3 regions of the Paenibacillus sp. FSL H3-0457 genome follow, and region 1 is predicted to be linked to each of the others. Evidence: a T-box and tRNA genes for the amino acid it is inferred to sense, from the RefSeq annotation. Region 1 holds a T-box; the other regions hold tRNA genes.
What was found. A T-box is a leader RNA that pairs with one kind of tRNA and senses whether it is charged. The one in region 1 lies ahead of leuS (leucine--tRNA ligase), so its partner is inferred to be a tRNA-Leu.
Positions count from the first base shown of each region.

Region 2: it has a tRNA-Leu gene. The T-box ahead of leuS (leucine--tRNA ligase) is inferred to sense a tRNA for this amino acid. The anticodon was not compared.
Region 3: it has a tRNA-Leu gene. The T-box ahead of leuS (leucine--tRNA ligase) is inferred to sense a tRNA for this amino acid. The anticodon was not compared.

Region 1 is NZ_CP150283.1:4,845,444-4,848,648, reverse strand. Features, by position in the region: gene MHH25_RS21525 (class I SAM-dependent methyltransferase) at 1-319, shown strand, start outside; gene MHH25_RS21520 (aminoglycoside phosphotransferase family protein) at 541-1,497, shown strand; T-box leader at 1,610-1,879, shown strand; gene leuS (leucine--tRNA ligase) at 1,958-3,205, shown strand, end outside.
Region 2 is NZ_CP150283.1:1,691,142-1,694,346, forward strand. Features, by position in the region: gene MHH25_RS07435 (urease accessory UreF family protein) at 62-763, opposite strand; tRNA gene MHH25_RS07440 (tRNA-Leu) at 1,208-1,290, shown strand; gene MHH25_RS07445 (glutathione peroxidase) at 1,438-1,917, opposite strand; cyclic di-AMP (ydaO/yuaA leader) riboswitch at 2,289-2,464, shown strand; gene MHH25_RS07450 (hypothetical protein) at 2,580-2,978, shown strand; gene MHH25_RS07455 (HAD family hydrolase) at 3,106-3,205, shown strand, end outside.
Region 3 is NZ_CP150283.1:2,352,626-2,355,830, reverse strand. Features, by position in the region: gene MHH25_RS10660 (carbohydrate-binding protein) at 1-1,465, shown strand, start outside; tRNA gene MHH25_RS10655 (tRNA-Leu) at 1,610-1,693, opposite strand; gene pelA (pectate lyase) at 1,870-2,832, opposite strand.

The sequences.
Region 1 (3,205 bases):
CAATACACTTATTCGTTATGATGAAGAGCAGCCTTTTGTACTGGATGAGCGCTCCGTATCTTATATTTGGACTTGTGATCTGGATCAGGATCGCTGTGAGATCGAACATCATCTCAGTATTTTTTCGCGTGTGGATGATGGTAATAAGGATATGTACCAGCGGTTTGAAGAAGTTCATGTCCAGCGTGCATATAATCCGGACTGGATGAAGCTGGAGTTATCCAAGGCAGGTTTTAGAGACGTGAAGGTATATGCGGATTTTGAATGGAAAGAGGCTGGAGACAGCGCACAGCGCTTGTTCTACGTTGCTGTGAAGTAAGAGTGAATAATGAGAACTGTCCTTATGGTCCATAAGGGCAGTTTTTTGTTTGATTTTTTATGGAGAATGAATAGCAATAGTCTTAAATAGGTTAAAGGAATGCAAGAAAAGACATAATCACGTGACAAAAAGTATTGCCAGTTAAAGTAAAGGAGGCGATAATAGTCGGATAGAAAGCGTTTTCTGAGAAAATAAATCAATTGTCAATGTGAGGTGTAAAAATGGAAAGTACATATAAAACAAGACTTTCGTCAGAACAGTTGAATGCCATAATAGAGCAGCATTTCTCTGCAAGTATACAGGACTACAAGGAAATGGTGGATGGCTGGGCCAATCATGCATATCTCATTACACTGAGTGACGCACAGCGAGTGGTACTCAAAATTGCACCGTCAGCTTCGACAAATCTGATGCGCTGTGAACAGGATCTCATGATTGCCGAAGTTGAGGCACTGCGCCTCATTACGGAGCTACAGGATGTTCCCGTACCCCAAGTGTTGGCTTATGATGATTCGTTAACTATGGCTTCAGCGCGTTATTTTATCATGGAGTACATGTCTGGAGCGCCCTATAATCAGGTCAAGGATCAATATTCTGCGGAAGAGCAGGAGGCCATTGAACACCAGCTCGGTCGGTACAATCGTCGAATTAATGAAATCAAGGGCGAGCAGTTTGGATATTTCTCGGAGCAAAAACAGCGATATTCCACATGGAAAGATGCATTTATGAATCTGATGGATGACATTCTTACCGACGGGGAAGAAGCCGGGATTACATTTTCGATCGATTACCCTGAATTGAGACGCCTGATTGAAGAAAAATCGGATGTGCTGGACGATGTCAAAGAACCTGTGCTTATCAGTTGGGATCTGTGGGATGGCAATGTACTAGTGGACGCGGGTCGAATCACAGCGATTATTGATTTTGAACGTTCACTGTGGGCAGATCCTCTGATGGAGCATTATTTCAGTCATTTTAACTATACGCCTGGTTTTGTGAAAGGGTATGGGTATGAGATTACGACTGAAAGTGAGCTGAAAAGAAGAAGTCTCTATGACTTGTACTTTGATCTGGTGCTGCGCATTGAGTGCGCTTATCGTCAATATGATAATCAGGAACATGTGAATTGGACCATTCATAATCTGGAGGAAGGCATTGAGCGTTTTCGGTTATCCTGAACAGCAACGAGTATTATTGAACGGTACGAACCGTGTGACTTAAAAGGGTCATTATAACGTGTAATATTGACTTTGGGCTTGCTTTTTTATATAATGGTCCCGATATTGTATACATATTTCGATGATAAGGATCAGTAGTAATTCCTGTACATAACAGAGAGCCGGCGGTTGGTGCAAGCCGGTTGACAGTGATTTGCGAACTCGCCTTGGAGAAATGCGGTGATTACACCATTCTGTTTAACCTGCTTGTATAAAGCTTGGGTTCAGGAATGGAAATCCGCATCGGTTAACCGCCGTTACAGGTCCAAAGGGAGTGGATGACGAAGCACGTTCGTCCACTAACTAGGGTGGTACCACGGGAATTCAACCTCTCGTCCCTAGCGCTGCAAACGCTACGGGATGCTGAGGTTTTTTTGTTGCAATTAAAGCTAAAGTGAATAACCTGAAGGAGGAACAATAGATGAGTGAGAATAACCAGCCGAAACACGGCTATCAGCCACAAGTCATGGAAAAAAGTTGGCAGCAATATTGGGATGCAAATAAAACGTTTAAAACGGGTGAGGACCCTGCTAAACCGAAATTTTATGCACTGGATATGTTCCCTTATCCATCCGGTTCAGGTCTGCACGTAGGTCACCCGGAAGGATATACGGCAACGGATATCGTTTCCCGTTACAAACGTATGCGCGGTTACAACGTATTGCACCCAATGGGTTGGGATGCTTTCGGTCTGCCTGCTGAGCAGCATGCACTGGATACAGGTGAACATCCACGAGATATTACATTCCGTAATATTGACAATTTCCGTCGCCAGATCAAATCGCTTGGTTTCTCCTATGACTGGGATCGTGAGATCAGCACAACGGACCCTGAATACTATAAATGGACACAATGGATCTTTATTCAGCTGTACAATAAAGGCTTGGCTTATGTGGATGAAGTTGCAGTTAACTGGTGTGAAGCCCTTGGAACGGTACTTGCTAATGAAGAGGTTATTGATGGCAAGAGTGAACGTGGTGGACATCCGGTTGTACGCAAACCGATGCGTCAATGGGTTCTGAGAATTACCGAGTATGCAGAGCGTCTGTTGGAAGACCTGGAAGAGCTGGATTGGTCTGAAAGCATCAAGGATATGCAGCGCAACTGGATCGGTAAATCAACAGGTGCGGAAGTTGTATTTGCCATTGAGGGTCGCGAGGAAGTTATCAAGGTGTTCACTACCCGTGCGGACACATTGTTCGGTGCGAGCTTTGCAGTACTTGCTCCAGAACATGAATTGGTAGAAGCAATTACAACCGATGACCAACGTGAAGCGATTCAGGCTTATCAGGAGCAGGCTTCTCGTAAGAGTGATCTGGAACGTACAGATTTGGCCAAAGACAAAACAGGTGTATTCACTGGCGCTTATGCAATCAACCCTGTTAATGGTGCAAAACTGCCGATCTGGATTGCTGATTATGTTCTTGCAGGTTACGGCACAGGTGCGGTTATGGCAGTTCCGGGTCATGATGCGCGTGACTGGGAATTTGCGAAGCAGTTCGGTCTGGATATCATCGAGGTTATTCAAGGTGGAGACGTTACACAAGAGGCATATTCGGGTGATGGCGCACATGTGAATTCCGATTTCTTGAACGGACTGAATAATGAAGAAGCGGTTGCCAAGATGATTGCTTGGTTGGAAGAGAACGGTAAAGGACAAGGGAAAGTG
Region 2 (3,205 bases), 3.2 Mb from region 1:
GGTTGCCGCGTGTTTTTTAGTTTTTTTGAATGAAGGGGAGCAGGCATGAGGAGGAAGAGGATTAGGCCCTGTAGGCATGAAGTCCAGCTCCGAGCATATGGAAACTGGGGAAAAACGATTTCATGGACATCGAGGTTGGCTGTGCCAGTCCATCCGCAGCCGAGGCGCTGACGGTCTTCCATTCATTCTCCAGATCTGTGGCCAGGCGGACCATCAGATCCTTGGTTGTATCGTTGTTCAGGGGAATGACTTTGGAGGCTTCGGTTATGCAGGCATTCATGGCTGAATGCAGGTAACCAAGGACCGCCTCTTCGACCGGGATGTCGAGGTGGTGGTTAATCCAGGCATGAACAGTGGAGAGGCAGCCAACCGAATCGTATTTGGCAAAGATCTGTTCGAGCTGGCTGAATTCAATCCAGGGGTGCAGAGCGCGTGCGAGTCTGATCAATCGTTTACCCATGGCGGCAGCTTGTTCTCTGAGATCTCCAGGGGTTCGCTGAACATGGACGAGCTTGTCGATTAGAGCTATCCGCCATGTATCCTTGTGATCTGCTGCGGTATAGATGCCTTTGATGGCCATACCTTCAAGACGAACGATGCTCGGATGCAACTGACAACGCATGAATGATTCGAGATCTTCAGCATTACGAATGGTACCCTCCCTGATATGGATATCCATGCCGAAGGAATGGGTGAACCCTCCAACCTGAATAGAGGAATCAAGCAGTTTGACATAATCGAGCAGCTTATTCCCACGGTTCACAATCATTCGCCTCCTGTGTTCGTTAAACGTCACTTAAAGTAACATTTATGTTCCTTTTTGTTTGCTTTGTGTTTAGAAATCCGAATTATATGATAGTTATCATCCCATGAATGTCCGCTTTTTGTCAATAGTATCCGTGAAATTTAATGGATTAAATCTGGGATTTAATATTTGTGTTATTTTATATAACTTATTGTGTTATTTATTTTGCGAAGTGCAGGGAGGACTATATATAAGGAAGGACTATATATAAATGAACCAACAAGATCGGCTCTTACCTAAAGAGAGGGGATCAAATCTAATCATATGCAGTTCATGGGTAAAGATGACGAGATTATGCGATTTTTGATGAAAATGCCTAGCTGAAAAAGAAGTATTAAAAAATACTTTACTTTTAGTTCTGAACCCGGTATAATCAATTCTGTTGCCGATTATTTACGACATGCGGTCGTGGTGGAATGGCAGACACGCTATCTTGAGGGGGTAGTGGGCGTATGCCCGTGGAGGTTCGAGTCCTCTCGACCGCATCATATGAACGATTAAAAAGAAGCTTTCTATTAATGGGAAGCTTCTTTTTTTTGTCTTTTTCGAACAGTATGACATCTGGGTTGAAAAAAGGCCATCCATTACCGGAGGAATGTTGCTCTACCTTCCGGCTACGGGTGGCCTGTGTATTATTTTTGCAGCAAATTCTTGATATCTTCTTCAATCTTGTCCGGTGTTGTTTTGGGAGCATAACGTTTAATGACCTGTCCGTTCTGATCCACGAGGAATTTGGTGAAATTCCATTTGATTGCTTTGGAGCCGAGCAGGCCAGGAGCTTCTGTGCTAAGGTGTTGGAAAAGAGGGTGAGCGCTTGAGCCGTTCACATCAATTTTCTCAAACATGGGGAAACTCACGCCATAATTCATCTGACAGAACTCGGCAATATCGTCGGAAGATCCTTTTTCCTGTGCAAACTGGTTGCTTGGGAAACCAAGCACTTCAAATGGAGCATCTTGAAACTTGTCTTGCAATTCTTGCAGACCTTTGAATTGAGGGGTAAGGCCGCATGAGCTTGCCGTATTCACAATCAGGAGCACTTTGTCACGGTAGTCGGACATTTCAACTTCTTGACCGCGAAGGGTATTCACTTTGTAATCGTAGACTGTCATCTAAATCGCCTCCATTTATTTACTCTTATATCTTCTATTATATTGGTTACAATTAAATATTGCAAAACTAATATGGTGTTAAAAGAATCAAAACAGGCAAGTTGTGCAGAATACGTGAATGAATTGCGAAGTGATTTACGCCAGAGTGAGAATTAGATAGCCTTGAAGAGATGGATAGAGTATAACCTTATTGTAAGCGTTATTATGAACGAGTATTGGCAAAAATCTGCCGATTCGGTGATCTGTAAGGACTTTACACCGTCATGGCGGGGGTGTATGATTCATAACGTAATTTCAATTTAAACTAAATTGTACTTGAAAAACGAAACAAACGATAATATCGCTCGATCTTACCTTAAGATATACGAACGATGTTTTAATCGCTGAGTTTCCATTCATTAATGAATGGGAAACGGGGGAACCAACGGAATGCGCTGTCCAGGACAGTGGGCATTCATGGGGTGAATTTTCCGGTGACAGCCGGAAATAGGGCGACTCTCGCGCCCGAATCCGTCAGCTAACCTCGTAAGCGTTAAAGGGAGAGGCAACAAGCCGTACGCTGGTTCATGGTGTTTTCGCCATGGGTTATTTAAGAAGCGTTCGGGAGGCCTTGGTCCCCCACGCTTCTTTTTTGTTGTCTTTTCACGCCAAGGGAGGAACGAATGATGGATACTGAGATGATCTTAGTGACTGCTCCAAATGAAGCAGGACGCAAATTTATCAAATTGCTGATGTACAAAAAAATGCCGTTTGCCGTTCTAACCAACAGTGCAGGGGAAGAGCGCAGACTCCGTAGAATCGGAGTAGAACATGTTATTCGCATGAATACGGCTGCAGCTCAAAAATGGTTTTTGCCGCAGGGCAGCGTAGGCAACGTGTTTATTTTCGAGAACAGCCTGAATCTGACCTGTCGTTATTTACAGATCTGCCGTTCATGGACATCGAAATCCCTGTGCGTCATTACGGAGCAGAGTCATCCTAAGGGCATCTATCGGGGCATGGGCGCAGACCGGATTGTATATTCGCTCAATGGGGAAGTTGGCTTTCTCCTCAATGGTTAATGCCATAGCTTCTGATTGCTCAGGTGTAAGGTGCCTGTTATAATTGAATGTATCGATAAACGGAAGTTTGAGGAGACTCATGCATGATGGTGAGTCTTCTTTTTTATGCTTACAAGGAGGAATTGGCATGCCGGATGTAGGTGGATTGAAATGGTTGTTTTTTGATGTTGGAGATACACTGGTGGATGAATGGGAGCCGGTTGATGATATTATCGGACAGTTTGTCC
Region 3 (3,205 bases), 2.5 Mb from region 1:
TCAGTTAGGCTTCTCCATTCTCAGGATCTACGTTGATCCAGATTCCAATAACTGGTATCGTGAAGTTGCTACAGCCAAACGGGCTATTGAAAAAGGGGCTATTGTATTTGCATCCCCATGGAATCCTCCAAGCAGTATGGTTGAAACGTTCAACCACAATGGTGACACAAATGCCAAACGTCTGAAATACGACAAATATGCCGCATATGCGCAACATCTGAACGACTTTGTAACCTACATGAAAAATAACGGCGTAGATCTGTATGCCATTTCTGTACAAAACGAACCGGATTATGCTCATGACTGGACTTGGTGGACTCCACAAGAGATCCTTCGATTCATGAAAGAAAATGCCGGGTCCATTCAAGGTACCAAAGTCATGGCGCCTGAATCCTTCCAATACTTAAAGAACATATCCGACCCAATCCTGAATGATCCGCAGGCACTTGCCAACATGGACATTCTGGGAGCACATACGTATGGAACCCAGATTTCGAATTTTGCCTACCCTCTCTTTAAGCAAAAAGGAGCCGGTAAAGAACTGTGGATGACTGAAGTGTATGTTCCAAACAGTGACAACAACTCAGCAGACCGCTGGCCTGAAGCATTAGACGTTTCCTATCACATGCACAATGCCATGGTAGAAGGTGATTTCCAGGCCTATGTGTGGTGGTACATCCGCAGACAGTATGGTCCGATGAAAGAGGACGGTACCATAAGCAAACGCGGGTATAATATGGCTCATTTCTCTAAATTCGTGCGTCCAGGCTACCTGCGGGTCGATGCAACGAAAAATCCGGATACAAACACATTTGTCTCAGCCTATAAAGGTGATAACAAAGTCGTCGTCGTGGCAATTAACCGTGGAACTTCAGCCACAAGCCAAAAATTCGTTCTGCAGAATGGTAATGCCTCCACAGTATCCTCATGGATCACGGACAGCAGTCGAAATCTGGCAAGCGGAACCTCGCTTAACGTATCCAATGGAGCCTTCACGGCACAGCTCCCGCCTCAGAGCGTAACAACGTTTGTTGCCAACGTTACTGGCGGAAATAGCGGCGGGAATACAGGCAGTGGCACGACGTATGAAGCCGAGACCGGAACGTCACTTACGGAAGCTGCCATTGAAACAATCTACACCGGTTACACTGGGTCCGGGTATGTTAACTTCAATGCGATGTCTGGTTCGGCCATTCAATGGAACGGCATTAATAACACGACAACAGGTACCAAAAACGTAAAGTTTCGTTATGCGCTGGAAAGCGGCACACGGAACCTCGACATTTTTGTGAACGGAACCAAAGTCATTAGCAACGAGCCCTTTCCGGCTACGGGAAGCTGGTCCACTTGGGTTGAAAAAACAATACAGGTCCCCATGAACACGGGGACCAATACATTGAAAGTGGTTACCACCGGATCGGAAGGACCGAATATTGACAGCGTTAATGTTACCGCAGCACAATAAACGTTCCGTATGGCTGATGGAAGACATTTGCTGTACGTGCAGCTAAGCACTAACCTGTTGAATACTCATCACTAAAGTTAGTGTTATATCAAAAAATGCAAAAAAAGACTCCTTAAGCGTTAGCTTAAGGAGTCTTTTTTTAGATGCGGTCGAGAGGACTCGAACCTCCACGGGGGTTAGCCCACACGGACCTGAACCGTGCGCGTCTGCCAATTCCGCCACGACCGCATATTATATCTCCGTCATCAATATCGGCGACAAGAAATAATATATCATGCGTAATCTATCATGTCAACACTGAAAATAATAACAATAAAGCCCGAATCAGACGTCCATGTCGATTCGGGCTTTACCTTTAACTGCTGCTAATAGTTTGGTTCATTAATACGGAAGCATACTACAAATTACAGCTTGGAAGGCCAGTTGCCATACCATGCATAACCGCCTCTTCTTTCTTTATCAATATCACTTAATTTGTATTTAACTACCCCGTCACGACCAATAAAGATTGGTTTATCCGTTCCGATCTCATAGAAGCGTGCCCAAATTGGTGCAGCTTTGGAATCAGCGATAATTTTACTATCTCCATTAGCTCTTTCATACTTGTAACCCGTAATTTTCACTTTGTTAAACCAAACCTCCGCTCCTTTAATGGATGCGGTAATTTTAGCGTTAGCAGGTCTGGTTTTCAGAAATTTAACAATCGTTACACTCTCTCCAGCTGTCAGCGATGGCACTTCGTAGATTCTTGCACTCGCTGGTTTAAGAGAGCTGGAATCATGTTGTTGTCCCCATGCTGTCAGCTTACCACCTGAAACGACCTGTGTATTCAGAATCGCCTCCACACCTTTGGCAACTGAATTTTTACTGCGGTTAGCAAGTGTGCTGTCGATAAATGAGAAATCACCTTTGCGTGCTGCTACTTCATCCAGCATGATCATTACATTAATCATGGCATCATCATTGTAAGTGATGTGCTTGTGGTATCCGGAGCTTTGGTAAACTTGTGGCCACCCGCCGTTTGAATACTGCATGTTGATCAAAAAGTTAATTCCTTTGATTGCAGCTGTGGAGTAACGCGGATCATTCGTCTTTTTAAATTCCTTCGCCAATCTTCTAATTTCTGAGTATGTAGCCTTGTTGTCTATCGTGGACTTTGCCCACTCTCCACTTGTCTGTTTATAATCTTTTCTCCAACCTCCATCCGGCAGCTGGTTCTTCAAAATATCAGAAATACTCGCTGTAGTACCCGACGCATCTGCAGCAGATACCGTCCCTACAGGGAGAACTGCCATTCCAACTACTGAGAACACCATCGTACATGCCAGGACAAAAGTAATTATTTTCTTCGCTTTCAAATGTAACACTCTCCTATGTTCGTTTTTATAAATCTTCCACTTCTACTTTACGTATGATATACGCCCCAAACCTCCTTTATTTGTATTTATCGCATAATAAAATCAATTTTCATCCAATATGTGGATTGGATAATCAGATAATATGCAAAAAATCGATTTTTGTCAATATATGCAACTTAATGAATATAATCTCTCTAATTCTACATAACGGGATAGTTCTTTTAACTCATGACAAACCTATTTATTTATCCAAATTCGTCTTAAACGAACCAATAATGACGTTTTTGTCATGAATGATACCCAAACTTGATCCCTTCTTTCATATAAAAACCTTAATTCCGCTAACATTGAGGTATTACGAAGGGTTTTAAATGGGTTTGAC